2 linked regions of the Pseudovibrio sp. M1P-2-3 genome follow. The protein of the gene in region 2 interacts with the protein of the main gene of each other region in a pairwise test. Links are inferred from orthologs where the notes say so. Each region holds a gene or a part of one and is shown on either strand. Other genes may lie near its edges. The genes, in order: P6574_RS19505 and P6574_RS10245.

What was found.
Region 1: the proteins of P6574_RS10245 (region 2) and P6574_RS19505 interact in binary tests that used the Escherichia coli proteins (3 or more experiments, as listed by UniProt). The link is inferred for Pseudovibrio sp. M1P-2-3 from one-to-one orthologs.

The regions. Positions count from the first base shown.
Region 1 is NZ_JARRCW010000001.1:4,418,317-4,434,100, forward strand. Bases 5,557-8,265 are described here. They hold P6574_RS19505 (sulfurtransferase TusA family protein), read right to left. Parts: upstream 7,180-8,265; coding sequence 6,934-7,179; downstream 5,557-6,933. Other genes in these bases: P6574_RS19490 (phosphatase PAP2 family protein), read left to right, coding at 5,557-6,180; P6574_RS19495 (low molecular weight protein-tyrosine-phosphatase), read right to left, coding at 6,177-6,632; P6574_RS19500 (hypothetical protein), read left to right, coding at 6,579-6,734; P6574_RS19510 (DUF924 family protein), read left to right, coding at 7,317-7,871. In the rest of the region: ATP-dependent chaperone ClpB, read right to left, coding at 1-1,472; P6574_RS19465 (MOSC domain-containing protein), read left to right, coding at 1,689-2,450; P6574_RS19470 (AEC family transporter), read right to left, coding at 2,473-3,435; P6574_RS19475 (isochorismatase family protein), read right to left, coding at 3,476-4,051; P6574_RS19480 (PepSY domain-containing protein), read left to right, coding at 4,280-4,552; P6574_RS19485 (2-hydroxychromene-2-carboxylate isomerase), read right to left, coding at 4,559-5,182; more of P6574_RS19490, read left to right, coding at 5,395-5,556; P6574_RS19515 (P-II family nitrogen regulator), read left to right, coding at 8,762-9,112; P6574_RS19520 (ammonium transporter), read left to right, coding at 9,137-10,456; P6574_RS19525 (hypothetical protein), read left to right, coding at 10,700-10,957; P6574_RS19530 (cation diffusion facilitator family transporter), read right to left, coding at 11,553-12,440; P6574_RS19535 (DUF1223 domain-containing protein), read right to left, coding at 12,654-13,406; P6574_RS19540 (DsbE family thiol:disulfide interchange protein), read right to left, coding at 13,630-14,241; heme exporter protein CcmD, read right to left, coding at 14,241-14,435; P6574_RS19550 (heme ABC transporter permease), read right to left, coding at 14,436-15,209; heme exporter protein CcmB, read right to left, coding at 15,325-15,784. UniProt on the Escherichia coli protein: Sulfur carrier protein involved in sulfur trafficking in the cell. Part of a sulfur-relay system required for 2-thiolation during synthesis of 2-thiouridine of the modified wobble base 5-methylaminomethyl-2-thiouridine (mnm(5)s(2)U) in tRNA.
Region 2 is NZ_JARRCW010000001.1:2,344,815-2,360,664, forward strand. Bases 7,717-10,491 are described here. They hold P6574_RS10245 (cysteine desulfurase family protein), read right to left. Parts: upstream 9,808-10,491; coding sequence 8,626-9,807; downstream 7,717-8,625. Other genes in these bases: sufB (Fe-S cluster assembly protein SufB), read right to left, coding at 7,717-8,508; P6574_RS10250 (alpha/beta hydrolase), read left to right, coding at 10,110-10,491. Outside these bases: P6574_RS10200 (DEAD/DEAH box helicase), read left to right, coding at 1-876; P6574_RS10205 (GGDEF domain-containing protein), read left to right, coding at 984-2,036; tenA (thiaminase II), read right to left, coding at 2,147-2,806; P6574_RS10215 (HesB/IscA family protein), read right to left, coding at 2,826-3,197; P6574_RS10220 (SUF system Fe-S cluster assembly protein), read right to left, coding at 3,233-3,628; P6574_RS10225 (cysteine desulfurase), read right to left, coding at 3,637-4,887; Fe-S cluster assembly protein SufD, read right to left, coding at 4,893-6,203; Fe-S cluster assembly ATPase SufC, read right to left, coding at 6,219-6,971; more of sufB, read right to left, coding at 7,036-7,716; more of P6574_RS10250, read left to right, coding at 10,492-10,769; P6574_RS10255 (NADH:ubiquinone oxidoreductase subunit NDUFA12), read right to left, coding at 10,881-11,267; P6574_RS10260 (vitamin B12-dependent ribonucleotide reductase), read left to right, coding at 12,090-15,749. UniProt on the Escherichia coli protein: Master enzyme that delivers sulfur to a number of partners involved in Fe-S cluster assembly, tRNA modification or cofactor biosynthesis. Catalyzes the removal of elemental sulfur from cysteine to produce alanine.

The sequences.
Region 1 (15,784 bases), 2.1 Mb from region 2 along the record:
TGCGCTTTTTCCAGATTAATGCGGGCTTCGTCCAACTGTTCTTTCAGCTTTTGCTCGCTGTTCAGTTTGTCTTTTTCCATCTGCCAGCGCTGGGTGACGGCAGCTGACTCATCTTCCAGATCCGTCAGCTCTTTTTCCAGCTTGGACAGGCGGTCTTTGGTCGCCTCATCATTTTCTGTTTTCAGCGCTTCGCGTTCGATCTTCAGCTGAATGATCCGCCGGTCCAGCTCGTCCAGCTCTTCTGGCTTGGAATCGACTTGCATGCGCAAGCGGCTGGCAGCCTCGTCCACCAGATCAATCGCTTTATCGGGCAGAAACCGGTCCGTGATATAGCGGTTGGAAAGCGTGGCTGCGGACACAATCGCGCTATCAGAAATGCGAACGCCGTGATGCAGCTCATACTTTTCCTTGATACCGCGCAGGATGGAGATGGTATCTTCCACCGTTGGCTCGCTCACAAACACCGGCTGGAAACGACGGGCCAAGGCGGCGTCTTTCTCAACGTGCTTGCGGTATTCATCCAGCGTCGTTGCACCAACGCAATGCAGTTCGCCGCGCGCCAAAGCGGGCTTCAACAGGTTGGACGCATCCATGGCACCATCTGTTTTACCCGCGCCAACCAGCGTGTGCATTTCATCAATAAATAAGACAACCCCGCCGTTAGAGGCCTGCACTTCTGAAAGGACACCTTTCAAACGCTCTTCAAATTCACCGCGATACTTTGCGCCAGCGATAAGCGCGCCCATATCAAGGGCGAGAAGCTGTTTTTCCTTCAAGGATTCAGGGACATCCCCGTTCACAATGCGAAGGGCCAAGCCTTCCGCAATGGCGGTTTTACCAACGCCGGGCTCACCAATCAGAACTGGATTGTTTTTGGTACGGCGGGACAAAACCTGAATGGTACGGCGGATTTCATCATCACGGCCAATCACAGGGTCCAGCTTGCCGTCTTTCGCGTCCTGTGTCAGGTCGCGGGCGAACTTTTTCAAGGCGTCATACTGGCTTTCAGCGGAAGCTGTATCCGCCGTACGCCCTTGGCGCAGCTCATTAATGGCATCATTCAACGCGTTCGGCGTCACCTTGCCTTGCGCAAGGGCCTTGCCCGCATTGCTGTCTTTGTCCATAGCAAGAGCGAGCAGCAGCCGCTCCACGGTGACGAAGGAATCCCCTGCCTTTTCAGCGATTTTTGCGGCTTGCTCGAACAGCTTGGCAGTTGCCGGCGCAAGGTAGAGCTGGCCGTTACCGCCGCTCACTTTGGGCATTGCTGCCAGATCTGTTTCCAGTTTCAGCCGCACATCCTGAACCTGCCCGCCCGCACGCTGGATCAGACCAGAGGCCATGCCTTCCTTGTCATCCAGAAGGATTTTCAGAATATGTTCAGGGGTGAATTGCTGGTGACCCTGCCCCAAGGCATAGGTCTGCGCTGACTGAATAAAGCCACGAGCTCTTTCAGAGTACTTTTCAAAATCCATAATGTCTCTCCTCTCTGCCAGCCCACCCGAAGCGTAGGTGACACGCGGAAAATTAAGGGCCTCATTTAGGGAGCACCCGAAGCAGGAAACTCTTCCTGCACCCTTGATATAGGTCTTCAAAATGGAGTGAAAAGGGGCTAGCTTCAAGAATCCTCTGGGAGAAACTACGAAAACTGGTTTCGTAAATTTTAATGGAATGAAGGATTAAAGCTGCAAATGCAGATTGCAAAGATTAAAGAACTCGCCACCCATCCCATAAAAGGCCTTAGTCCTCACCGACTAGAACAGGTCACAGTTGAAGTTGGTGGCACCTTTCCTCTGGATCGGGCATACGCAATCGAAAACGGACCCACAGGATTCGATCCAGCCAATCCGCAGCACATTGCCAAAACAAAGTTCATTGTTCTTGCCCGCTTCGCAAACCTTGCCGGTTTGCACTGCCGCTTTGACCTGAAAACGCATGAGATCAGAATTTTTCAGGAGTGCGAAGAAGTTTGCCATGCAAACCTGCAAACTCCCGTGGGCCGACACGCTGTGGAAACTTTCTTCAATATTGAAATGGCAGCCGTTCTCTCAGGTCCTGCAAAGGTTCTACAATGTGACGGGCATTCTTTCTCCGACCTTCGCGAAAAACGCATCCATGTGGTCAACCTTGAAACCGTGAAGCAGCTCAGCAAAGAAACAGGCATTCATCTGGACCCATCCCGCTTTCGCGGCAATATCCTCATAGAAGATATTCCGCCGTTCTCCGAGTTGGAATGGGCAGAAAAGTCCATCACATCAGGAGATGTAAAATTCCGTTTCCACAAGCCAACCAAGCGCTGCGCCGCTGTTGATGTGAACCCGGAAACCGCCGAGCGCGACACCAAGCTTCCCTCTCACCTTTTCAAAACCCACGGCCATATGAGCGTGGGCGTCTATCTGGAAGTTATGCAAGGCGGAACCATGTCCTGCGGCGATGATCTTGTGATTGCCTGATCAAGTTGGGGAGCGAAAAGCCTCAGTACCCCATTACATCCAAAAGGTAGAGCCAGCCACTAGCAGACACGACGCTTGCAAATGTTGTCAATGTAATCGCATTTGCAGACATTGCGTGTCCCGTTCCAAACTGGCTGGCCATCAAGTAGGCGTTCACGCCCGTCGGGCAAGCTGCAGCAATGGTTGCCACACTCACCCAAAGGGGCGGCAACACAAAAACCTGAGAGACAAGCAAAAAGACCAGCAGTGGCATGATGATGATTTTCAAAAGACTGAGCACCGAGCCTATGGCAAGCGTGCCACGAATCCCATAGTCCAGAAGCGTCATACCAACCGCAAACAAGGCCACAGGACTTGCAGACTTCGCTAGAGACACAAGCGCAGTCTCAACGAGGGCAGGCATAGCCAAGCCACTAAAATTCCAAAGTAATCCTGCAATAATACCAATGATGATCGGGTTCTTCAAAAGGCTTAGGAAAGCACCTTTGAAGGCCTGCCCCAATGGCGGAGGAGCCCCATAGCCATCCATAACGACGGCTCTTTCCATCAAGATCGTTGAAAGGAAAACAACAATAGGCAAGTGCAGGGCAATAATAAGCGAGAGCGGCACCAAACCATCTTCCCCGTACAGAGACGTGATCAACGCAATACCCACAAGCCCAGTATTTCCATAGCTCGCTGTAATACCGCCGATGACAGCAGCCCTCGCCTCCCTTTTGAAAAGATATCGAACGATAATAGCACCAAGCAGATAAACACTCAGCAACCCGCCAAAATATGCCCCCCATAGAGGGGCTGGAAACACAGCTCCAAGGTTTGCTTGGGAAAGGGTTCTAAAAATGAGTAGCGGAACAAGAATGGAAACGCAGAAGTTTCCTAGCGTATCCCCCATACCTTCCTTTAGAATTTTTGAATAGGCTGTAACAAAACCCAGCGCGATTATAAGAAAAATCGGTGCAACCAAGTGCACCACTGCATCAATCATAAACTAATATTCCGCTGGGCGAAGACCCGAGTAGGCTGTTTCAGATAAAGTGTTCAAGGATGGCCGCCGATGGAGCGACCATAGCGTATTCCCCCTCAAGAATAGCGACTGTCAAATCATGAACTGTCCTCGCATCCCACGTCTGCCCGCTTTTATTTGTCACCGGCACTGCGGTCGTCGCATCCGAGGGTAAGATAATGTTGTAGCCCAGCGCTTTTCCCGCCCGAACAGTTGCATCCATACTGTTATGAATAACAACACCAGTCAAAACCATCTGCTTTGCTCCCATAGTTTTGAGAGTACTGTGCAGGTCCGTTTCGATAAAGGCGCTGTTCTGTTGTTTTATGATAATGACTTCACCTTTGACCGGCTTAACTTCCTTTTTAATGGCGTTCCAAGGACCGTAGGTGTGATAGGTAGATGTGGGCGTAGCTTCATCATGCTTGATGTGTATGACAGGCCATCCCTTCTCCCGCCAAAGCCCCAAAAAACGCTGAATATTCTCTATATAGTCCGGATTGCTTTTTCCATCCCAGACGGGTTGGTCAATCGCGTCTTGGACATCAAGCACCACAAGAGGCACTGGATTGCGGTCAACATCTACACTGTCTAACAATTTTCCGGCTTTCCCTCACTAGGACTAACAGTAGTAGGCAATTCTCCCCATCCACACAATACAGATCTGACCCAACATAAAAATTTAACCAAAACCCAATCTACTTCAACAACTTAAACCTAATCATGGTTGTATACCTTTCCGCAATGAACTGCTTTTAGCTCTGTCAAACTCTGAGAATAAGCTGAATAGGAATGCATCTTACTATTCGAACAGGAGGTAAAACATATGAGAATTCACGGAAAGCTAACAGCACTAGCGCTTTCACTGGGAATATTGGTTGGAATATGCAGCCCAAGCCTTGCAAAAATCATTGTTGGGACAAAGCTTGGAACTTCCATTTCCCAGATAGCGGATGCATTGGAAGCTCAAGGGTATACGGTTGATGAAATTCATGTGGATGTGAACTCAATCAGCGCCGAAGCTATTAAGGACAATAACGCACTGGTGATCAAGGTGGACAAGGCCTCCGGAAAAGTAATCCAAATAACCTTTAACTAGCGCCCCCTAAACCAACAGGGCAAATGCACTCTCTATGGCGTCATCCATTCTGTCATGCCCCCAGTAAAGCTCTCCCTCTGCAGTTACAAAAGTGGGAGCCCCGAAAACTCCTTGCGCCTCGGCTTCCACTACCGCCGCCCGCAATCCGGTTTTCACTTCATTACTTTCACAGTTTCGCAAAACCTGCTCTGAAGGTGCCCCAATCTCGTTTAAAATCCCCGCAAGCAGATCTAGATTCGCGATATCTTCCCCAAGGCCAAACTGTGCGTGAAAGACCGCTTTGGAGAACGTCTCCCCCCACGCCTTGTCCTGCCCGAAGTAAGCAATGCGGGCCGCCACTAAGCTGTTTTGAGGAAAATTGCTCGGCTTGACGAATGGAAGGCCCAAGGCTTCACAGCAGCGCTCCATATCCCGCCACATATAACGCCCCTTTACTGGATCAAGATTAAAGGGAGAATCCTCCCAGCCCTTCTTTTTAAAAATAGGCCCAAGGAGGAAGGGACGCCAGACAACCTTCACACCGCGCGCCTGCGCCAGTGGCGCAAGTGTCATCGCGCTCAGGTAACTATAGGGAGAGGCAAACTCATACCAGAAACTCACTATTGGCATCGACCGTTTTTCTTTTATCATCACTCCCCCCCGTTTTCCTTCCCATACTGTCAGCGGTGTTAGTATAGACAGTATTGCGAACCCACCCAGCCCTGTAAAATTCTTGAGTCTGGCCTTGCTAGCGTATCGGCAAAAACAGGCACAGACCAGCAAAGAGCGTTTGGCGTAAAATACGATATTCATCGGCAGGTGTTTGAGTGAAAAAGAAACAGACGATCCCGACCAGTTCTTGGATGGCTTCCCTATTTATTGCAACAGGGCTTTATCTGCTTATCACTACCAGTTTTTTCCTTAGCTTCCCCGAGGTAGATCTCTCCATGTCCCAGTTGTTTTATGGGGGCAACAGCAGTTTTCCTGCACGAGAGTCTGCCCTCTTGAATACCCTGCGAAAAATAGGCGTACTCCTCGTCACACTGGTGCTTCTCACCTCCCTTTCTATTCTGCTGCTTAAGCTCATTTTCCCCCACAGTAAGCCTTTGGTGGACTTACGTGCACCTTTGTTTTTGCTGGGAACCTGCTTTGCGGGCCCACTTCTCTTCGTAAATTGGGGACTGAAGGATTATTGGGGGCGCCCGCGTCCATTTCAAACGGAGGTCTTCGGTGGCTCCGCGCCTTTTGCCAGTATCTGGCCACCAACCAATATCTGCCCTGAGAACTGCTCGTTTGTCTCGGGAGAGGCATCTTCAGCCTTTTGGCTATTCGGGCTTGTCTTTATCACCCCCAAACACTGGCGAATGCCGCTGGGCATTGGCATCGGAGTCCTTTGCCTTGTGCTCTCTGTCAATCGCATTGCATTTGGTCGCCACTTCCTCTCGGACATTTTGCTGGCGTGGGGCCTGAATATGATCTTTTTGCTGGTCGGTTACGCTATAGTGTACAAGCTTAAAGCAAACTGGAATACACCACAGGCTTTAGATAATCTCTTTAGCCGGTTAGGTGTGAAGCTCCACTACATCATTCCAAAGGCCATAAAATCTGCAGGCAAACGGCTTCGGGTGCTATCCAATAAGTATCGTTAGTTCGCCTGTACTTCGCCAGAGTTGATCCTCACCAGCAGGCTCAAGGTGCCTTTATCGATCAAGGAGAAAACCTTTTCAAACCCATCCGCCCCTCCAAAGTAAGGGTCTGGCACATCTCGTTTATCTGGTGCATCCAACAGGAGCTGGAGGTTTGCCTTGCAAGGTTCTGGAGCGTTTTTTTTAATCACGTCCAAGTTGGCTTGATCCATGGCAACAATCCAGTCAAACCTGTCAAAATCGGAGGCATGTAACTGGCGTGATCGCAGTGATGAAATATCAATTCCATGGCGCCAAGCAGATTCAACACTCCGCTCGTCAGGTTGCTCACCCAAGTGCCATTGGGACGTTGCTGCAGAATCTATCTGAAATTTATTCTGGAGTCCCGCAGATTGGACATGATGTCGAAACAAACCTTCCGCGAGCGGGCTTCTGCAGATATTTCCCAGACACACAAAAAGAACACTCAGTTGCTTTTCACCCACGAATATCTTCCTTCTGCCAACTCTCTTCCTAAAAAACCGAAGGTCTTCCAGATCACCCTATCAATACAATAAAGGAAACAACAAAGCAGACAAAGGCCTTTTGCACCTAGGGAGAAAGGACGGTTTCAATAAGAAATCCAAGCATCGGGTATCTTCCCAGCACATTTATGCAGCATTAACGAACATACCTACCAGTCCTCCTCCAAAGTCCGGTCCCCCCACAGCACTGTGGGGTCTAACTTTTCTTCATATTTTTGTGTTTCACCCGCTGTTATTCTCCAGCGGTCACCCCACGCTTAATCACAAAATACCTGACGTCCCCATCTTTCAAGAGCGATACCAGTGTATGGCCATCCTCGTTACACATATGAGGAATATCGATGGCAGACATTGGGTCAGTTGCCGCAACTTTAAGCACCTCTCCCGTGTGCATTCTTGCAAGCGCTTTTCGAGCCTTCATCACTGGCAAAGGGCAATTGAGGCCCAGAACATCCAAGACTACGATTTCTTTTTCCAACAGCTATTCCAATTTTTCCTGCAAACTATGCTAACAGATTTGCTAAAGGTGAAGCCAACACCCTTTTAGCCACAAGCGACACAGCCAGTAGCTAACTTTTTTTTTAGATTGAGTAAATAGTTGATCCGGAGTCCTTAATGAGTTCAATTTCCAATTCCCTTCCCCTTGATATTTTGGATTTCTGGTGGCAAGCAGGCCCGGAAAGCTGGTTCAAAGGTGGATCCGACTTTGACAGTCAAATCCAACAAAAATTTTCCAAAGCTGTTGAAGCAGCCTGTGAAGGTGAGCTGGATCACTGGACACAGTCACCGCACAGCACACTAGCCCTCCTTCTACTGCTGGACCAGTTCACCCGTAATATCTACCGTGGCTCCGCCCGTGCTTTTTCAGGGGACGAAAAGGCTCTGGTCATCGCCGAGAAGTCCCTACAAAAAGGAGACTTCCGCGCATTCAATCAAGAACAACGGGCCTTCTTCTTTCTCCCCTTCGAGCATTCCGAAAAAATGGAACATCAGGACCTTGCCGTTGATCTATTTCGCAAATATTGCAACGAACAGAACTACTTGTATGCACTCGTCCATATGGACGTGATCCGCAGATTTAACCGCTTCCCACATCGCAACGAAGCACTGGAACGAGTTTCTACCCCTGAAGAGGTAACTTTTTTGGAAGAAGGTGGCTTCCGAGCCTAAAGCCCGTTCCGAAGGCTGATTTTCATTTTTGGAAATATACGTAGAAACTATATCAAGGCCGTGAGATGCCTTCCTTCAATATTTCACGGCCTCAGAGTCTGTTCAAGAATAGAAATATCGAGCAGTTCTTCAAACCATTAGTTTATCATTGCACCGCTCATGAAAGGTTCTGTGGTTTCCGCATATCGTTCCATTTTGTCTCATTCATTGAGAATGGCTACTTTGTTTTTTCAAGCAACACCATATTCGCCAATAGCAAGCAAATAAAACTGGTTACCTTATAAATTAAAGCTATGTAGCAATACTCAAACCAGCTCAGCCTAAGGCAGAACAACAACAATTTTTGAAAAAAATTCCTATAATTTAAGTATTTCAAAATAATTGATATCTGATCACCTCTCAAAATACATAGCAAACTTGGCTGATAATCCTAAAATCTTTGGAGTTAATGCACTTACGATTTCTGATGATTTTATGTGTGCTAGAGGATCTACTGGCTCACAGGACGCAAATGCATCGCCCCCATGGCATCCAGATAAAACTGTGCTGGTATATTACCACCCCAAATCGCCTTATTTTTAGGCATAGTATTTTTTATTATTCGCCTATATTTTAACCAATAGTTTCATTAACTTCGAAAGCAACCACTCAAAATTTCACGTCATCTTTGCTTGATCACCACCTATAGTTATTTGAAATATATAACTTTTATCTACTCTCCCTCCCCCCTCCAATTCCTTCCTCCTTAACTTGGCACGTTACTTGAAAGGAAGGTTGTGACGTGCCGGTCCTTCACCTCGCTGTCCCGATCTAAATGGGCTCATGAGGTTAAGTGGGGCTTAGATAAAATTCATGTCCGGGGCGACTTCGACATGAACGAAACACAGCATATGGGGTGGAGCATGAAAATTATTATGGCAATCATCAAGCCGTTCAAGCTTGATGACGTGCGCGATGCGCTCACAAGCATCGGGGTACAGGGGCTGACAGTAACCGAAGTCAAAGGGTACGGACGTCAAAAAGGCCACACAGAAATCTATCGTGGTACCGAATACGCGGTCAGTTTCCTTCCAAAGTTAAAAGTAGAAATTGCCGTTACTTCAGACCTTGCCGACAAAGCAGTCGAAGTTATCGCAAGCGCAGCAAAAACCGGCCAGATCGGGGATGGTAAGATTTTTGTTTACGACATTGAGCAAGTGGTTCGCATTCGCACGGGTGAAGCGGGTGTAGAGGCCATCTAGGGTCGGAAAATCGGGGTAAATATTATGAAAATTTCAAAAACACTTGCGGGTGTCGCCGCACTTGGGTTGGCGCTAGGTTCCACACCGGCACTGGCTCAAGATACAGCTCCGGTCTCTCCGGAAGTACAATACATATTCAATACACTACTGTTTCTGATTGGCGGTTTTCTGGTTATGTGGATGGCTGCTGGTTTTGCCATGCTTGAAGCCGGCCTTGTGCGTACCAAAAACGTCTCCATGCAGTGTTTGAAGAATATTTCGCTTTATTCCATTGCAGGTTTAATGTTCTGGATCACCGGTTACAACCTCATGTATACGGGTGTTGATGGCGGTTTTATCGGTTCGTTCGGCCCTTACTCATTTGACCCAGTGGGCGGCGATGCGCTTGATACCGGCTATTCCACAGCATCCGACTGGTTCTTCCAGATGGTGTTTGTCGCAACGGCCGCTTCCATTGTTTCCGGCACGCTTGCCGAGCGTATTAAACTTTGGCCTTTCCTGCTGTTTACTATTGTTCTTACTGGTTTCATCTACCCAATCGCCGGTTCATGGCAGTGGGGTGCAGGCTGGTTGTCTGAGATGGGCTTTTCTGACTTTGCCGGTTCCACTCTGGTGCACTCCGTAGGTGGCTGGGCAGCTCTTGCCGGTGCGCTTGTTCTTGGTGCACGCTCAGGAAAATACAACGCCAACGGCTCTGTCACGCCAATGCCGGGCTCTTCCATGCCTTTGGCAACACTGGGAACGTTTATCCTATGGCTTGGCTGGTTCGGCTTTAACGGCGCTTCCCAGTTGGCAATGGGCACAATCAGCGATGCGACAGATATCTCCCGCATCTTCGCCAACACCAACATGGCAGCCGCTGCCGGTGTTGTCGTAACGGTTATTCTCACACAGGTCCTTTATAAAAAAGTTGATGTCACAATGGCTCTCAACGGCGCACTTGCCGGTCTAGTGGCGATTACTGCTGAACCACTCGCGCCAAGTGTACTTCAAGCTGTCATTATTGGCGGTATTGGTGGTGCCATCGTTGTCTTTGCTGTTCCAATGCTGGACAAGCTGAAAATTGATGATGTTGTTGGTGCGATCCCGGTTCACCTTCTTGCTGGTATCTGGGGCACATTGATTGTTCCCCTTTCCAACACAGACGCATCATTTGGTGTGCAGGCAATCGGTATTGCTGCCTATGGCGTATTCACTTTCGGCGTCTCTGCAGTTCTTTGGTTCCTTCTCAAAACTCTCGTGGGTATCCGCGTCAGCGAAGAGGAAGAGGCTATGGGCTTGGACAAAGTGGAAATTGGTGTCGAAGCCTATCCGGAATTCGGCCAAGGCTCCCAGCGCCTATAGGAAACGCACAAGCAACATTGTATGCTGATACAAGCTTCAAGGCCCGGTGTTCACATCGGGCCTTTTTCCATCCATCACGGCCTATTGATACAATTTGTAGGCTCTAGAGCTAAAAGAGTTAACCAAAAAAGAATAGTCTCTCTAGAGCACTGGTGATCGTCTATCTTCTTTAACACCCCATCAACACAATGGACCTCACCAGACAAATAACCTTCTGAAATGAAGACAAAGGGAGGGAACATCGTGAAACTATCTTTTCTTCTATTGGCAACGGCAGTCATTATCATTTTTGGTTTTGGTGATATAGTCTCGGCTCAAGACCTGCCTAAGGATCAGGCAAGTGATTTATGCAGCCAACCTGAGCATGCAAATACACTTTCCTGCCGCGAGCACGTGATACGGCTGGAACCCGCTTGGCATATCACAACCATTGTTGCAGCTATCGTCGTGATCGTGGGTGCAATCTATGGCGCAATACGGTGGCGTATGACCTCGAAGTAAAGTTCTATTGGGACTGATGCAAACGTCAGCCCGCCGCTTTATTTGACAGGTGCAACTCTAATCAGCCTTAAAGTCCCAGAGTAACGGTGAGGCTCCACTGTTAAAACGAGAGCCTCTCCTATCATTTGGAATCGCTCAGAGTATCATTCGATATAATAACAACATTATCTAACAAGTAATTTACTAATATAAATTCAACTTTATAAGTTTAATAAAATATATTTTGTGGTAATTTCGCTCATTAAATGGATATTTAACGTAATTATAGCAAAAATAAAACTATGATTTAGCAATCTCCATGAGATTAATACTATTATTAGCACTTTCAATATTTATTATTCTAAGTGTTAGTGACATAGCATGTGCGCAAGATCTAAGTATCGTTGATGAAGGGAATAACGGTGGAGTTTGCATTCCCGGTTTTTGTGACGGGGATACTCCTGCAGATGCGCCATTCTACCAATCGCAGCAGGTATTGGAGGCCTCGTTGTTCTTACTGGTAGCCTCTATCTGGCAATACGTCGGCGGATCAGCAACAAATAGAACTCTCCCGCAGCCCATTCAGTGGCTACGGGGCTTTCTTAAACAGCTAACATCAAACCACCACAATTCCTTTATGCTTGGCATGATGTTCTGGCTCAACGTGAATAGTCACGCGGGCACCTGGCATATCCTTTGCGATGCCTTCTTCAATTCGATCACAGATTTCGTGGGCATCTTGCACCGAAAGCTGGCTTGGAACAACCAGATGGAAGTCCACAAACGTCACATGGCCTGCATGGCGGGTGCGTAAATCATGGGCTTCAATGGCCCCTTCCCCATACTTGGAAATAAGTTTACGCAGAGCGTCCTGCTCTCCTTCCGGTGCAGCTTCATCCATCAAACCGCCAATGGATTCGCGAACCAGCTTCCAGCCGGACCACAGAATATTCACGGCTACCAGAACAGCAAGTGCCGGGTCAAAGTGCACCCAACCGGTGGCAAAGACCAGAGCCACCCCTACAAACACTCCGATTGAAGTGTAAACATCTGTCATGATGTGCTTGCTATCAGCCACCAATGCCGGAGAGCGGTGCTTTCGGCCAATGCGTCCAAGAGCGATGGCCCAGCTGGCATTAATTACCGTCGCAATGCCGTTGAGCGCCAGCCCTTCGGGGGAAGCTTCCAGATGTGGCGGATTGAGAAATCCCAGATAGGCTTCACGAAGGATAAAGATAGCCGCCAGAACAATAAGCACACCTTCCAGCACAGCAGCGAAATACTCTGCCTTGTAGTGACCGTAGGGGTGGTTATGATCCGCAGGCTTATGGGACATATAAAGGGCGGCAGCGGCAGCAATGGCACTGGCGATATTCAAGGTGGATTCCAGCGCATCAGACAGGAATGCGATCGACCCTGTCATCACAAATGCTGTGTACTTTATCCCAAAAATCAGCAGTCCAACTATTATACTGCCGATAGCAAAACGCATGCTCTCGTTCATGTTCTATTGCCCGCTAGACTACGGCGCCCTTGCCCCGGATTTTTAATTGGCGATAGCCTTAGCAGATAATGAGAGCATATCAACATCCATTAAGCATATCTTTGTAATATGGCTCTCACCTATGTATCTGGAGACGTACAGGCAAAAAGGGCTGGCACAACATTTGAAAATACGCCTTGGTGTTTAGCGCAAGTCTGGCTCAACTTGAAAAGCTCAAATACCCTCAAACTTTGTCGCGCCAAGAATTGGCCCCGGCCCCTTGGTGTTCATAGACTGCACAAGAACAACCCATTGCGTATTGTCGTTGATCTCTCCAAGTGCAGATTTTGGAAACCGGAGTACTGTATCTTTACCCATCCACATTCCAATCGGAATTATATCGGTTACCACATTCACATATTGCATATCCTTGCCGGCATTGTCACCGCCTTGAATATCAACCTCTTTCTTTTTGGTGAGACGCAACAGGTAGATATCGGCTTCAGTGGGCTCAAGGGGATGCGCTTTGCCGCTTACTGAAACATCCAGCATGGTTTTATCAATACGTGCATTCACATCCAGAGAAAGAGGCGTTTGGGCTTCCACGGTTTCAAGAAGACCTTGCCGGTCATTGCCTGCAACATCCTGCTTTCCGTTGATGATTGCTTGCGGCGTGTAAACGCCCTTGTCGTGGCGCGATAAGGCATAAGCCCTCTGCCGGTCCGTGTTTTTTTTGTTGGCCAGAGTATCTTTCCAGCCCATGAAATCCCAAATATTCACATGGAAGTCCATGGCAATCACGTTCGGCTTTTTGGAAAGCTCGGACAAGAGTTTATTGGCTGGTGGGCAATAACCGCAGCCTTGGCTGCTATACAGTTCAACCACAGCTTTGACAGGCTGCGCGTAGACCATGCCAACATTCAAAAGAGCAAAAGTTGATACAAACGCGAGCATAGCAAGCGTTTTGACAGCAGGTCTCAGTTTCATTCCCAACCCTTCAATTAAAGTTAGCAGCGCATTAACAATATAGATGCAATTCAATAAAGGAAAATCACAAGCAGGTGATCTACGCAGTTACTTTGGCATCTAGAAAGGCCAGTCGGCCCTTTCACAAAAAATACGCTTAAACCAAAAAGTCAGAGCATAGAGAACAAAGGGGATTTGCTCAAATACACTCTAAACTTTCCTATCCTGTCAAAGGGGTAGCAAACTATTTTGTCTGAGAAATGACCTTTTCAAGTTCGGGAAGAAAAACATCCCTGTAGCTTGTAGCTGTAAGCGGGCCAATAAATTTATAGCGAATATTTCCCTGTCCATCGACAATAAATGTTTCCGGTACGCCATAAACACCCCATTCGATGCCAATGCGCCCGGAATCCGCGCCCACCAAGTCATAAGGGTTTCCAAGATCTTTCAAAAAGCGAATGGCGGCCAGTGGTTTGTCTTTATAGTTCAGCCCAGCCATCTGGATTCTTGGATCCTTGGACAGGTCCATCAAGTATTCATGTTCCGCACGGCATGGACCACACCAGGACCCGAACACGTTAAAGACTGTCACCTTGTCCTTGAAACTCTCGTTGGAGATTCCCGGAATTTGCTGCCCATCCCTCAAAAGACCTTCCACCGGCACGGCGGAAAACTCTGGGCTAGGCTTATTCAGTAAAGCAGAAGGCAGTTCTTGAGGGTTATTTCCCGAAAGCAGCTGGGTGAGAAAGAGAACAACCAGAACACCAAAAATCACAAGCGGAATAATAGCGAAAACCGGAAAACCGCGGCGGGGTTCTTGTTCTCCAGCTTTATTATTTTGAGCATCAGTGGACATTATTTTTTACCAGTAGCAGCGGAACGGCGGCGAATACCAGAGGCTTCCAGCGCAGCAAGTTCAGCAAGACGTTTCTTTTTCGCGATGAACGCAGCGACAACCAAGCCCGTCATAATAACTCCCGCCATACCGTAGCATGCCGCTACATAGCCAGCATGGCGCGGGAGATCCGTAAAGAGACTTTCAAAGAACATTTATGAGGCCCCCTGTGCAGCAGCTTGGTTTTTGACACTTGCAGAAGGCGCTTTAGAGGCAGCCCGCAGGCGCATGGCCCGAATACGGCGCGCATAGATTTCGTTGCGCATAAGCATCAGGTGCACGCAAGTGAAGAACAATGTGAACCCGATGGCCATCACAAACAGCGGGATCAATATGGAGCTGTGCATGCTTGGCCCATCCGCACGGAACACGCTGGCCGGTTGATGCAGTGTGTTCCACCAGTCCACCGAGAACTTGATGATCGGCAGGTTGATCACACCCACAAGGGTCAAGATCGCATTTGCCTTAGCCGCTTTGATGGGGTCTTCAATGGTTTTCCAAAGAGCGATAATGCCCAAATACATGATGAAGAGAACAAGGAACGACGTTAATCTTGCATCCCATACCCACCAAGTTCCCCACATGGGTTTGGCCCAGATTGCACCGGTCCAAAGAGCAAGGAATGTGAAACAGGCTCCAAGAGGCGCAGCTGACTTTGCAGACACATCCGCCAAAGGATGTTTCCAGACCAAAGTACCGATAGAGGACAAAGCCATCATTCCATAACAGAACAGGGCCAGCCATGCGGATGGAACATGAATATACATAATCCGCACCGTCACTCCCTGCTGGTAATCATGGGGAGCGACAAACAAGGCCATGTAAATGCCTGCAGCCATAGTCACAGCGCAGGCACCGATAAGCCACGGCAACAATTTCTGGACCAGAGCCAGAAAACGAGTTGGGTTTGCAAGATCATAAAAAGTCATAGGGCTTTTTAAGCTTTCATTGTCTATGCATCAACAAGCGAGTGCAGATTCCAGCGATGAAGTCCCGTTTTGGGACGCATTGTCGCACAAACCCACCCAGTAATTATGGCAACACCTAGTCACCCGAAACACGCAGTGCAGCCCCCGCCGCCACAGGCCCAATGACCAATGCGGCAAGAGTGATTGCGCTTAAATATAAAAAAGGTGTCAGAAATGGGGTCGAACCGCCAACAGCCGCCGTTGCAGCGCTCACACCAAAAATGAGAATCGGGATCGCAAGCGGAATCACCAAAATGGAAAGCAGCACCCCACCGCGCCGCAAAGACACAGTCACCCCTGCCCCAATCGCCCCAACGAGGGTTAGGGCAGGTGTTCCCACCAGTAACGTCAGCACCACCGCACCAATTGCAGCCGGCTCCAAATTAACAAACAGCGCCAGAACGGGCGTCGCAATTACCAGCGGCAACCCCGTTGCTGCCCAGTGCGCAGCGCATTTGATAAGAACGATCAACTCCGCAGGGCGACCTGAAAGAAGCAGAAGGTCCAACGTTCCATCCTCCTGATCTGCCTGAAAC
Region 2 (15,850 bases):
ACGATGCCTCCAGAAATTCAAAGGCTTGTAGACGATTTTCTCCATAACCCGGAAAAAATTGAAATCGCCAAAGCCTCCACAACTGCGGACACTGTTACCCAAAGGGTTGTTGCGTCCGAGCCTGAGGATTACGAAAAAAGGGCTATTCTGCGGGATCAAATCAATCAAGCTGAAGAGCTCACCAACGCGATTATTTTCTGCAACCGAAAACGGGATGTATCAATTCTATTCCGCTCTCTGGACAAACACGGCTTTTCCGTAGGTGCGCTACACGGGGATATGGATCAGCGTACCCGAATGACAATGCTTGATAACTTTAAGAAAGGGAATATTTCCATTCTTGTTGCCAGTGATGTAGCGGCCAGAGGTCTGGACATTCCAAGCGTTAGCCATGTGTTTAACTATGACCTTCCCCTGCACGCTGAAGATTATGTACACAGGATCGGTAGAACAGGGCGCGCGGGAAGAAGTGGCACTGCAACATCAATTGTTACAGGTAAAGATGAAAAGCTATTGAAAGCCATCGAAGAGAATATTTCCAAAAACTTGGAATGGCTTGGCTCTCCACTTGATTTTGCTGCATTCGCAGAAGAGAAAAAATCCCGGAAGCGGCAACCAAAAAGCTCGTCTTCCAGAAATAAAACAACAACTCGCAGCTCGAAAAAGGTTACACGGCAAACAAAAATGGAAGACCAGCCTGATTCTACACTTATCACAGATATGACGCCACAGCCTTCAGTGCCTGCAGCTTATCACGAACAGGTCTCCAGCAAGCCAGCTCATAGCCGTACGCACCCAGAAGACTTAGTCTTATTCAAAAACAGCTCACACGTTCCCGCATTCATTTTGCGCGAATTTGACTCTCGCCTCAAATAGCCAATTAACCTAAAATTTTAAGTTTTTGTTAACCTTGATTTAGGGTTACGTCTTTAATAACCACACTGGGGAAACCTCCCAATGTGGTTATTAGCTACGAGCTTTCGATGTCAAAAGACGAAAATATCAAACGTTCTCTTGTTTATGCAGATAGCGCATTAAAGCATATTAAAACTAGTGAAATCCCTGCATTTCCTAGAAACTATGAGCTTTGGTACAGTTACTCTTCAGGTATAAACCCAAATCTGACGCGCTCAATCAACAAGATCCTAAGTGAGACGGGAAAACTCACAGAGGAACAAGCGGATAGTATATATAATCGCTATCTATCAGTTGATCGTCTGAGTGAACGCATTGATGAGGTTGGGGGCAAAGTCACTGACAAGATTAATGATCTTGTAGAGATACTGAAGCGAAGCTCACAAAAGAACACCCTTTACGTTGATCATCTGGAAACAGCTTTGGATAAGATGGGAACTGAGCTCACACAAAGTGAACTCAAGCTACTCACTCTTGATCTTATTCGAATTACGGCATCTACATTGGACATCAACCGGGCTCACCAAGATAAGCTTCTGACTGCCCGAGACCACCTTTCCGACCTTCATGAGAACCTCGAAACCATTCGCGCTGAATCGTTGAAAGATGAGCTAACTACCCTTTATAATCGGCGGCACTTTGATCAAACTCTTGACAGAGCTGTGCAAGCGGCAAATGAAGGTGAAACGCCACTCGCTCTTCTAATTACCGATATAGATCACTTCAAACAGTTTAATGATAATTATGGCCACCAAACAGGTGATCAGGTATTGAGATTGGTAGCCATGGCAACCAAACAAAACGTGACCCCTCAAGATATAGCTTGTAGATATGGTGGTGAGGAGTTCGGCGTCATCCTTCCCCTAACTTCATTGACAGTTGCACAGGAAATAGCCGAAAAAATCAGAAGGGCAGTTCTGTCTAAAGAACTGATTAAGCGCTCTACTGGTGAGAACTTGGGACGCATAACGCTTTCAGTTGGCGTCGCTTCATTTCGGAGCGGGGATACCAGTCAAAGTCTGATAGAACGGGCCGATGCTGCCCTTTATCAAGCGAAGGGCATGGGGCGTAACCTTGTAAAAACTGAACTTGATCTTCCAGATTTTGGTCAAGTAGCTTAGGTCGAAATTTGGAAGTTTCGTGGCATCTCAGGCCTGAAACTAACGCTTACTACCTACTTTAAAAATCACCCGCAGGTATTCGTGCCTCTCCTATTGACCGCAGTTGGGGCTTAACGCCCCAACCCCATATCCCAGAAATTAACTTCTAACTGAGTGGCCTTTTCAAAAATCTCTAAAACCCGCGAATACCTTTGCTCTGTCATATACTCAGAGGCTAGAAGGTCCAATTCCTGGATCGCCTCATTAGCAAGGTTTTGGTACTCCTCACCCGCGTATTCCAATATCCAATCGTTGAAAGGATTTTCGGCACCTGTTGCATTGGAACTTTGAAGTAAGCTCCGCCCTATCTCGGCATAGCCGATAACACAAGGCGCTAAAGCAACCTTCAAATCTAACAGGTCCCCCTTCATGCCGGAATGTAGTACGAATTGAGTATAAGCTGTTGTTGCTATCTCGGGTTTGGTGTTTACCAAATCTTGCTCATGAATGCCCCACTTCTCGCTGAAACGGACATGAAGCTGCATTTCAGTATCTAAAATGGACTGGACGCCTTTTAGGCCCCTTTTCATCTGATCAAGGGTATTGCTCTTATATATTGAAAGAGCATAGGCCCGCGAGAACTCAATCAAAAATAGATAGTCTTGGGCAAGATATCGCAAAAAAGCGTCCTTAGACAGAGAGCCATTCCCTACCCCCCGTGTGAACTCATGGTCAATATAGTTATTCCAAACAACAGGACAGTCCGCTTTTAAGCGTTCAAATAACGACACGATAGAACCTTTAATACGTTTAGGAGTTTGGTAACTCTGCTGGAGAAATCTCTACAGATTCACCACACCCACAGGCAGAAATTTCATTGGGATTCTTAAACGTGAACCCCGAGCGAAATTTGGTCGATTCAAATCCCATTTTTGTACCAAGAAGATAAAGGGCGGCCGAGGGTTCAATAAACACCTTCACCCCATTGTCTTCAACAATATCATCACCAGGCTGGGCCTGCTCCACCAAGTCCATGGTATACTCCATGCCAGCACAGCCGCCCTTTTTAATTCCAATTCGCAAGCCTTCAACTTTTTCGCTGCGACTAGCCATAATTTGTTGAATTTGAGCAGCCGCCTCATCATCAACCGATATAATTTTGAAATCAGCCAACCCAGCCATCTCAATCCCTCCAACTAATTCATACAACCATGCACCTAGAAGTAGTTTAGCGCTACTCTGGCTTCATCTGACATACGGCTAGGGTCCCACGGAGGATCGAAAACCATCGTTACATCTACATGACTTACTCCAGGGACCGCGCTCACGGCATTCTCGGTCCAAATTGGCATCTCGCCTGCAACCGGACAACCTGGAGCAGTTAGCGTCATATCGATCTTCACAGACCGGTCGTCTTCGATGTCAACTTTATAGATGAGGCCAAGTTCATAAATATCAACAGGTATCTCTGGATCAAAAACCGTTTTGAGGGCGGCAACAATATCTGATGTTAGCCGCTCCAGCTCCTCTGCAGGAATGGTGGAACTATTGCTGATCTCAGTCGACTGTAACGGCTCCTGAGTGAACTCACTGATAAGAGGTTGGTCAGTCATATGGGGTCCTATCCAAACATTCTCTGGGCCTTCCGGAGTGCATCAGCAAGCCGGTCTACCTCTTCAATACTATTATACAATCCAAAACTTGCACGGCAGGTACTCGTTGCTCCAAAACGCGATAGCAGTGGCTGAGCGCAATGCGTCCCCGCTCTTACGGCAACCCCCTCTCGGTCAATCACCATAGAAATATCATGGGCATGAATACCATCTATTTCAAATGCGAATATGGCACCTTTTTCCTTGGTTGTCCCAAGAACACGCAGAGAACCTATTTCGGCGAGTTTTTCACTCGCATAATCACGAAGTACCTCCTCATGCCGCGCAATATTGTTCCGCCCCAAACTCTCCATATAATCAAGGGCTGCACCCAAGCCAATGGCCTGAACTATGGGCGGAGTTCCCGCTTCAAAGCGGTGTGGGACATCAGCATAGGTTACGATGTCTTCTGTCACGCCCTTGATCATCTCTCCACCGCCATTAAAGGGACGAAGCTCTTCAAGGGCCTCTTTTTTTCCGTAGAGAACTCCAATGCCAGAGGGGCCATACACCTTGTGCCCAGTGAAAATATAATAATCACAGTCCAAATCCTGGACATCCACTGGCATATGAACAGCACCTTGCGAGCCATCCACAAGGACCCTAACCCCACGACTATGCGCCAACCGGCATATTTCTTTAATTGGGACGACAGTTCCCGTCACGTTTGACATTTGCGTTATTGCAACAAGACGGGTCTTGTCTGTCAGAAGCTTTTCAAACTCATCCAACAAGAATGTCCCATCATCTGCCACAGGTGACCAACGAAGAACAGCGCCGGAACGCTCACGGTGAAAATGCCAAGGTACGATATTCGAATGATGCTCCAGAATGGAGAGAACAATCTCATCCCCTTCACTCACAGAGCCAACCAACCCGTAAGAAACCAAGTTAATGGCCTCTGTAGAGGAACGGGTAAAGACAACCTGATCGATGCTTGGAGCATTCAAGAATGTTCGAACTTTTTCCCTAGCACTTTCAAAACGCTCAGTAGCTGCATTAGAAAGAAAGTGTAACCCTCTATGAACATTAGAGTATTCATGAGAGTAACTGTTAGTTATCGCATCAATAACCTGTTGGGGCTTTTGCGCTGATGCACCATTATCCAGATAAACCAGAGGCTTTCCATAGACTTCCCGCGAAAGAATTGGAAAGTCCCGACGGACTTTCTCCAAATCGTAGACTGGCATTACGGGATCAATCCTTTCGCGGATGTTCATAGAAATTATACCTCTTCTGTGCCGAGCCAGCTTCTGACTTCAGCTTCCAGAACCTCAATCACAGCCTCGTTGTCCAATTCCTCAATCACTTCAGCGAGGAAAGCGATAATGAGCAGGTGACGAGCCTGTTTCTCTGGTATACCTCGAGCACGCAAATAGAACAGAAGATCTTCATCAATATCTCCTGTGGTCGCACCATGAGCACACTGAACGTCATCAGCAAAGATTTCCAGTTCTGGTTTCACACTGACTTGCGCATCATCATTGAGAACCAAAGACTGGACCATCATCTGCCCATCAGTCTTTTGGGAATCAGGAGCGACAATAATCTTCCCCTGAAAGACTGAATGAGATTGATCATCGACAACAGACTTATAGAATTCGCGGCTGTCACATGAAGGGACTGCATGGTCAACAAGCAATGTCACATCAGCATGTTGCTTTTGGTTAAGCATGGATATACCGCGGCATCCAATCGTTGAGCCCTCACCTGCACATTTTATCCAAATCTGGTTACGTGATAAGGATGATCCTGTTGTTATGGTAAAGTGAGAGAAATCCGAGTCAGCTCCCACAGTCGCCGCAAAACTAGAGATATGCTGAGCGTCGGCTGCCTCTTTTTGCAGCTTCACCCAAAGCACCTTTGCTTTGTCACCCACAAAAACCTTACTCAAGGTATTAACTTGATAGGATGCCTCCGATGCCCCAACAAAACTCTCGATAATTGTTGCGTTTGCACCGTTACCCACTTGCAGGTCATGACGAGGGTAAGAACATGTCTCACCTTCGCTAGACACATGCAAAATCTGCAACGGCTTGGACAGTGTAACATTTTCCGCAACGCTAATGGAAATACCATCCTGCGCAAATGCAGAATTCAGTAAAACGGCAGCATCGTCAACCAGCCCGTCATCATTCAGGACATCTTCTTCGCCGGCTTCAAGAGAGGCTTTTAAACTGCGTACAGTCAGACCTGCCTCAAGCTCTCCCAAATCAGAAAGACCTACTACCAAAAGTCCATTTTGTATAACGACTTTATAGCTGTCTATTGCAAGAGCTTGTTCAAGGTCGCTTTTATCCGCCCCGCTGGCTCCAGCAGCCATGGCAAACGCGTTGCGCATCTTGCCGCGCAAATCCGTGTAGTGCCACTCTTCAATGCGGCGGTGCGGTAGCCCTTTTTCCTCAAAGACGGCAAAGGCTTTTTCTCTTCTGGCAAGAACAGCGGTGTTACCCGCCAAACTCACTTTGGTTGCAGCAAACTGCTCGGTCAAGCCAGTTTCTGCTGGGGTTTTCGTCACCCGTGCTTCAGCAGTCATAGTTGTCCCTCGCGTTTAAGCAGCGTTCTCACCGACATAGTCGGCATAACCATTTTTCTCAAGCTCAAGAGCCAGTTCTTTCCCACCCGTCTTTACAATTTTACCCTTGGAAAGAACATGCACCACATCTGGTACAATATGGTCCAGCAAGCGCTGATAGTGGGTTATGACAATCATGCTACGCTCCGGTGAACGTAGTTTGTTGACACCTTCTGACACGATACGCAACGCATCAATATCAAGACCACTGTCAGTTTCATCGAGAACACAAAGTGTTGGCTCCAAGAGAGACATCTGAAGAATTTCTGCGCGCTTCTTCTCACCACCGGAAAAACCGACATTAAGAGGGCGGCGCAACATTTCAGGAGTAACATTCAAGTCCGCAGACTTTTCACGCACAAGCTTCATGAAATCCGGAGTGGAGACTTCATCCTCTCCACGAGCTTTTCGTTGCGCATTCAAAGCAGTTTTCAAGAACGTCATTGTAGCAACGCCGGGAATTTCAATTGGATACTGGAACGCAAGGAACATACCGGCAGCTGCCCGCTCATCCGCGCTCAATTCCAGCATATCCTCACCATTATACGTGATCGAACCCTCAGTAATCTCATAGTCGTCCTTACCTGAAAGAACATAGGACAATGTAGACTTTCCAGAACCGTTAGGGCCCATAATTGCATGAATTTCACCGGGCTTAACAACAAGGTCCACGCCCCGCAAAATTTCATTGCCGTCCACCTGAGCATGCAGATTCTTAATTTCCAACATAGAGTTAATCTCGTCTCTTTTAATTTGTTATGTAGATTGACTAGCGCTTGACCTTGAAAGGCCCTTACCCGACGCTGCCTTCCAAACTAATTCCAATCAGCTTTTGCGCCTCCACAGCAAATTCCATTGGCAGCTGTTGAATAACATCGCGCACGAAACCATTGACAATGAGCGCTACAGCTTCCTCATCACTCAATCCGCGTGCCTGACAATAGAACATCTGATCATCGGAAATTTTCGAGGTTGTTGCCTCATGCTCGAAAACCGCAGTAGAGTTTTTGCTCTCTATATATGGAACTGTGTGCGCACCGCACTTGTCGCCAATGAGCAAAGAGTCACACTGGGTAAAGTTTCGAGCGTTGGACGCTCTTTTATGAGCAGAAACCTGACCACGGTAGGTATTCTGAGAAACCCCTGCAGAAATCCCCTTTGAGATAATACGGCTAGATGTGTTTTTGCCTAGGTGGATCATTTTTGTGCCACTGTCGACTTGCTGATGACCATTAGAAATAGCGATAGAGTAAAACTCACCAACAGAATTGTCGCCACGTAATATACAGCTTGGATACTTCCAAGTAACCGCAGATCCGGTTTCCACCTGCGTCCAAGCAATTTTGGAGTTGGCTCCTCGGCAGTCTCCGCGCTTGGTCACAAAGTTGAAAATACCGCCTTTTCCATCAGCATCTCCTGGAAACCAGTTCTGAACGGTTGAATACTTGATCTCAGCACCTTCCAGAGCGACCAATTCAACAACAGCAGCATGTAGCTGATTTTCATCCCTTTGAGGAGCTGTACACCCTTCCAGATAGGAGACGTATGACCCCTCATCCGCGATAATCAATGTCCGTTCAAACTGCCCGGTCTTTTGTTCATTGATGCGGAAGTAGGTTGACAGCTCCATTGGGCAGCGTACGCCTTTTGGAATGTATACAAACGAGCCATCGGAGAAAACGGCGGAGTTCATCGTCGCATAGAAGTTATCGGAGACAGGAACCACGGAACCCAGATACTTCTTCACCAGTTCTGGATGCTCACGAATTGCCTCTGAAATCGGACAAAAGATAACTCCCGCTTTTGCCAGCTCTTCCTTAAAAGTAGTCGCAACAGACACACTGTCAAATACAGCATCAACTGCGATCCGGTTTTCTGGAGCAACGCCTGCGAGAATTTCCTGCTCTGAAAGAGGAATACCCAGCTTTTTATAGGTATCAAGAATTTGAGGGTCTACTTCGTCCAAGCTCTTTGGACCCTGCGCAGTTTTTGGCGCAGCATAATAGTGCAGTTCCTCGAAGTCGATTTTCTCATAGTTCACCCGAGCCCAGGAAGGCTCCTCCATCGTCCGCCAACGACGATAGGCATCCAGTCGCCACTCAAGCATCCACTCCGGCTCATTTTTCTTTTCAGAAATAAAGCGGATGATATCCTCATTCAGGCCCTTTGGTGCGAGTTCGGATTCGATATCTGTAACAAACCCGTATTTATACTGATCAACATCAATCGCCTTGACTTGATCAATGGTCTCTTGCACTGCAACCATTTTAAACTCCGTTCGGGGCTAGTCCCTGCGAAAAAACTCTCGCAAACTTTTTCTTTTTCCTTTACTACCCAATTAGTTAAGGTAGCATACTAAACCATCACTGGAAGTACGAAGAGCTTAAATAGCTCTAGATCGGAGGGGCTTTGCCGGACCCATTCGCTCATAGATCCGAGCCCACACTTCCAAAAACCTATCAATATCCTCACATGAGGAATTCCATCCATAACTCACCCGAATTGCACCGCGAGCCAAATCCCCACCAACTCCCATCGCCTCTAGAACGTGAGACACACCAACTTTACCTGACGAGCATGCCGAGCCGGACGAAACAGCAACTCCAGCCAAATCAAAGGCGATCAAAGCAGTTTCGGCCACAATTTTAGGGCAGGCAAAACACGTGGTATTAGCCAACCTCGAACTCTGCTCACCAAAAACCACTGCATCAGGGCTAATACGTTTGAGACCTCTTTCAAGTTGGGTTTGGAAACCGATAACCTCTTGACTATCTAGTTCTCTTAATGCCGCATTGGCCGCAGCTGCAAAACCTGCAATTCCGGATTTATTTTCTGTACCGGCCCGCCGCCAACTCTCCTGCCCACCACCATTAAGAAGGGGCGCGGGGCGTAACGAGCCACTAGAAAGAACCAGCGCGCCAACACCTTGTGGACCACCAATTTTATGGGAAGAAATGGAAAAGCTGTTACATCCGACCAACCCCAGATCAACAAAACTCTTCCCAGCAACCTGAACCCCATCCACATGGAGCAGATGCCCTGCATCTTCAACGATCACGCTAATTTGCTGAAGCGGTTGAAGTACGCCGGTCTCGCTGTTGGCAGCCATAACTGAGACGAGAGCAGTCTCTCCATCTGGCACCTCTTGCAGAATCCCTCGCAACTCGTCTAAATCAACAACCCCATCCTTCGATACAGGTAGCTGACTGGTTTTTTCCACCGGAAATCTACCACCCGATAGAACTGAAGGATGCTCCACGGAGCTCACAAACAGCCGACTAACTTCGAATGGATTCCCTTCCCGATACCAAGTGGGTGAAAGGGCCATAACATTGGCTTCCGTTCCACCGCTGGTAAAGATAACATTCTGAGGGTTTGCGGAGACCAGTTCTGCAACTGCAATTCTTGCCTCTTCTACCGTACGCCGCGCTTTACGGCCATACTGGTGAATGGACGAGGCATTCCCTACTTCACTAAGAGACTCAACAACCACCTCAAGAGCTTCCGGGCGAATTGGCGCTCCAGCGTTATAGTCAAGGTATGTTATCATCGGTTCTTTATTCATTCTTAGCACAAAGCTCAGGATTTACTTTATCCCAGAAAACTGATCAATGCCTTAGGAAACCTTAGCAATTTCCAAATGACTCATGATAAAGCTCAATTAGAATTCGATTACGCTTCCATTTTGACACTATGTTTGTATATATCGTGAGATAACATAGGCACCAAAAGGCTGCACATTCGAATAATTCTAAACTGGTGTATTAAACTTGTAGGTAATAGTCAAGTTTTAATTACTATTGATAGCAAAGCCATTTTAGAAATTGGAAAGATACACACAGAAACAACAAGGGATTTTCCACGTCTATGCCAGAGGTGATTTTTAACGGTCCAGCCGGTCGTTTGGAGGGCCGATTCCATCCCGCAAAAAAACGCAACGCGCCAATCGCACTAATCCTCCATCTGCACCCGCAGTTTGGCGGAACTATGAACAACCAAATCGTCTATAAGATGTATTATATGTTCGCTCAACGTGGTTTTGCAGTTTTACGTTTTAACTTCAGAGGCGTAGGAAGAAGCCAAGGCCAATTCGACCATGGACAGGGGGAACTTTCCGATGCTGCGGCAGCGCTGGATTGGGTTCAAACCATTCATCCCGACGCACGCGCATGCTGGATCAGCGGCGTGTCATTTGGCGCATGGATTGGTATGCAACTGCTGATGAGAAGACCTGAAGTAGAGGGATTCCTTTCAGTAGCGCCACCAGCAAACCTGCATGACTTCTCGTTCCTTGCACCCTGCCCTTCCTCCGGCCTGATTATTCACGGAGATCAGGATAAGGTTGTTCCGCAAAAAGACGTTCAAGCGCTGGTCGATAAACTAAAAACCCAAAAAGGGATCACCATTGATCATCAAATAATCCCTGGTGCGAATCACTTTTTCGAGAACCATATCGACACCTTGATGGGTAATTGCGCTGAATACCTTGACCGCCGCCTTGGCCTCATTCCAGAACATGAGAGTTAATACAAGCAAGCCACACAGGATTGAACGCGTGTAAATTCTCGATCCGACTTGCTTAAATAGAATAAAAAAAGACCCGGTGACTAGCCGGGTCTTTTTACATAAACAATTGCATCAGTTCCCTGGGGTCCAAGCCTCATAGTCCCCGGTAACTTCTGGGCGCTTGTCCGCCCCTAGGATCGAACCCTTCGGTCTATATGCGCCGGATGTTCCAGTCATATTAGGCTGGTGCTTTCCTTCCCACTCTTTTGGGCTATACTCTTCTTCAGTAGGAGGAGTGTCGGTCCTATGGTGCATCCACCCGTGCCAACCCGGTGGTATCATGGAAGCCTCTGCCAAGCCGCTGTACTTTACCCAGCGCCGATTGCCATCCCGTTCTTTGTAATAAGTGTTTCCATTCTCATCAGTCCCCACAAGCACACCTTTCCTCCATGTAAAAAAGCGTGTTCCCATGGTCTCTTCATGCCACCAAGAAAACAACTGGAGAATAAACCTCTTCATTACCGCAGGTCCTTTTTTTATTTCTAAGTCCAATTTCATACGAATTTTGGCGAATATGGCGACTGTTTATCTCCGTGTCCAGTGGACTTTGGAAATGCAACCGGAATATATGGGCGTAAATACAGATATCGAGATTATAGCCTTATCATCTTCAAATAATTCCATGTACTCAACTTTACCCCTTTATTCCCTAAAGAATGAATTACGAGACACACCTCAAGATTCTGCCCCTCCCAATTACACCAATCAAACTAGTTAAAATCCTAGTCTGCTTACCCACACATTTGTTTCCACTCAGATGCGGTCTTCAGAAAAAATATTTTGATAAAAAGTACTAGACAGAAATTCCCTTTAAAAGGGCTTGGTTCCTATGGGCATTCTTTTATCAACCCCTACTTTATCCACTCCATACAACCTACAATAAACACAATATTTTGTGCCATTTTCCATATCAAAGCCCTATATGGAGGATTTTACGCGCTTGACCCTTCTCACCGATTCAATCAAATTCCAATGAGTAATCTGATGCGCTATCAAAAAGGCTACTGCTAGGCGATCTCTAAATCTCTCATTGTTTATAGAACCTTTGAACCAGTTCAAAGGCTGTAATATTGCGTGTCAATTTTTTCTATATATGGCGTTTGATTTTTCATCACGCACTATATGTGGTATAAAAGATAGGGTTTCAGATTCTTTTTAAGAATTGAATTGCAATTAGTTTTGTATCTTTTTCACTATTTCAGCCGTGCGGTGAGCGGCTTCGAGTGAAACTCTATAGGTTCCAAAACCACTGCAATCTTTGGCCAATGCTAGGGGGCATTTATGAAAGTTGAACGGCGCTATACGAAAGAAGGGCAAAGCCCTTATGCCGGGATCGAATTCCGTGACGCTACAAGCGAAATACGAAACCCGGACGGGTCAATTGTTTTTCGTCTCGATAACATTAAAGTTCCGACACAATTTTCTCAGGTTGCCTCTGACATTCTTGCGCAAAAATATTTCCGTAAAGCTGGAATTCCCACCAAGCTAAAAGCAATAGAGGAAAACAACGTACCAAGCTGGCTTTGGCGCAAAGTTGCAGACACAAAATCTCTTAGCAAGCTAAAGACTTCCGATAGATATGGCTCAGAGACCGATTCGCGTCAGGTTTTTGATCGTTTGGCAGGTACCTGGACATACTGGGGATGGAAGGGTGGATACTTTACCGGCGAAAAAGATGCTCTCGCCTTTTTCGATGAATTGCGTTTCATGCTCGCTACCCAAAAGGTCGCCCCCAACTCACCACAGTGGTTTAATACAGGCCTACATTGGGCCTATGGTATTGATGGTCCAAGCCAAGGGCATTTCTACGTAGACTTTGAGAGCGGCGAACTGGTGCGCTCCAACTCAGCCTATGAGCACCCTCAACCCCATGCGTGTTTCATTCAGTCGGTAGATGATGACTTGGTGAACGAGAATGGCATTATGGATCTGTGGGTTAGAGAAGCTCGCCTCTTCAAATATGGATCAGGCACAGGCTCCAACTTCTCCCGTTTGCGATCTCATGGTGAAAAACTCGCTGGCGGCGGCAAATCTTCCGGCCTCATGAGTTTTCTCAAAATTGGAGATCGAGCTGCTGGAGCTATCAAGTCTGGCGGAACCACACGGCGTGCAGCAAAAATGGTGGTCGTTGATGTTGATCATCCCGACATTGAAGAATACATCGGCTGGAAAGTCAAAGAAGAGCAAAAGGTTGCTGCTCTCGTAACAGGATCCAAAGTATGTCAAAAACACCTTCAATCAGTAATGAAATCTTGCATCAACTGCGAAGGTAGTGGAGATGATTGCTTTGACCCAAAGAAGAACCCTGTCCTAAAGCGGGAAATGCGCGCAGCCAAGCAGGCTCTAATTCCAGAAAATTATATTCAACGGGTCATTCAATTTGCGCGGCAGGGCTATAAGACAATTGAATTTCCAACCTATGATACAGATTGGGATTCAGAGGCCTATCTGACCGTTGCCGGGCAGAATTCAAATAACTCCGTTCGCGTTACTGATGGTTTTCTGAACGCAGTCTTCCAAGACACTGACTGGGATTTGACTGCCCGAACGACCGGGGAGACAATAAAAACAGTCAAAGCAGCAGACATATGGGAACAAATTGGATACGCCGCTTGGGCATCAGCAGACCCAGGCCTTCAATACCATACCACGATTAATGAGTGGCACACGTGTCCGAATGCAGGCGAGATTCGGGCATCAAACCCTTGTTCTGAATATATGTTCCTTGACGACACGGCTTGTAATCTTGCGTCACTGAACCTAATCCAGTTCCGGAATGAGAACGGCAGCTTTAACTACGATAATTTTGAACACGGCGTTCGGCTTTGGACCATGGTTTTGGAAATCTCCGTATTGATGGCACAGTTTCCTTCAAAAGAGATTGCCCAACTCTCATACGAATATCGAACTCTGGGCTTAGGCTATGCAAATATCGGCGGCCTACTTATGACAGCCGGCATTCCTTACGATAGTGATAAAGGGCGTTCGCTTTGCGGAGCAATTACCGCGATCATGACAGGCGTATCTTACGCAACTTCCGCCGAAATGGCTGGAGAGCTAGGGCCTTTCCCGGGCTATAAAGCCAATGCCGATCATATGCTACGAGTAATTCGCAACCATCGGCGGGCCGCTCATGGCATAAGCGAAGAATGTGAAGGACTATCCACCCCTCCAGTCTCTTTAGATCACAAATCCTGTCCAGAGCCTATTTTGATAGACCGAGCCAAAGAAGCTTGGGATACCGCATTAAAGCTGGGACAAAAACATGGTTATCGCAACGCCCAAACAAGTGTCATCGCTCCAACTGGTACGATTGGCCTTGTCATGGATTGCGATACCACGGGTATCGAGCCTGACTTTGCATTGGTAAAGTTTAAGAAGCTTGCAGGCGGTGGCTACTTTAAAATTATAAACAGAGCTGTTCCCGAAGCCCTTAGAGCGCTTGGTTACGGAGAAGCTAAAATTGCTGAAATCGAAGCTTATGCTGTAGGGCACGGCTCCCTATCGCAAGCACCCGCAATCAACCCAACATCTTTGCGAGCAAAGGGGTTCGATGATAAAGCTCTAGAAAAAATTGCCTCGGCCCTTGGTTCGGCTTTTGATGTAAAATTCATATTCAACCGTTGGACACTCGGTGACGAGCTTCTTACCCAGTCTCTAGGAGTAAGCGCAGATCAGCTTGAAAATTCCGAGTTTGACTTACTAGCTCACCTTGGTTTTACAAAATCCGAAATTGAAGCAGCAAATACGCATGTTTGTGGAGCAATGACCCTTGAAGGTGCCCCTCACCTTTCTAAGGAACATTATGCGGTATTTGATTGCGCTAACCCTTGCGGGCGCACAGGTACGAGATATTTGTCCGTTGAGAGTCATATAAGAATGATGGCAGCCGCTCAGCCATTTATTTCTGGCGCCATATCAAAAACCATTAATATGGCAAGTGGCGCGACTGTTGAGGATTGTAAAGACGCATATATGTTGTCATGGAAGTTGGGTTTGAAAGCTAACGCCCTTTACCGCGACGGCTCAAAACTCTCTCAGCCACTGAACGCACAACTTCTGGAGGACGAAGACGCTGAAGACGCAGTTGAAGCAATCACCGCAAAACCACAGGCTGCACAGGCGGAAGTTCTGGCCGAGCGTATTGTTGAGCGGATTATTGAACGCTCTGTACGTACGCGTGAAAAGCTGCCCAACAGGCGTAAAGGGTACACCCAAAAAGCCTCAGTTGGCGGACACAAGGTCTATTTAACGACCGGTGAGTATGAAGACGGACGCATCGGTGAAATCTTCATTGACATGCATAAGGAAGGTGCAGCGTTCCGGTCGTTAATGAATAACTTTGCAATAGCTATCTCTTTGGGGCTTCAATATGGAGTTCCCTTGGATGAGTACGTTGATGCTTTTACATTTACCCGTTTTGAGCCTGCTGGTATGGTCATGGGTAATGATGCAATTAAAAATGCCACTTCCATTCTTGATTATATTTTCAGAGAGTTAGCAGTTTCCTACCTTGGCCGAAATGACCTTGCCCATGTTCCTCCGGAAAGTCTTGTAACATCCACATCGGTTTCGCGTTTCAATGAAGGCAAACAAGATGCGGAAGCGCAACCTGCAGTAGTGTCTCACGGGCTTGTAAGGGGACAGACCGAACAGTTTCGCCTAATTAAAGGAAACGAAGACGGTGGAAGCTTTGCAGCCCACGTAACATCAACTTCAACTGTCATTTCGCAGACTCTCAGCAAAAACTCTGATAGCTCTAGAGACAGCGGTAAAGTCGAAATGGTGAAAGCGGAAACTTCCAAGGCCACGCAAGTAGCCCAAGCCCGTATGAAAGGCTACGAAGGTGAAAGCTGCTCCGACTGTGGTAACTTCACAATGGTCCGCAACGGGACTTGCTTGAAATGCGACACTTGCGGCAGTACGAGCGGTTGTAGCTAATTGCGCATAGTAGTGCCATTTGGCTTTATCTACATATTTTCAAAGAGTGAGGCCTGTAGCAATACAGGCTTCATTTTCAATTAAACACATGAGAGAAGCCG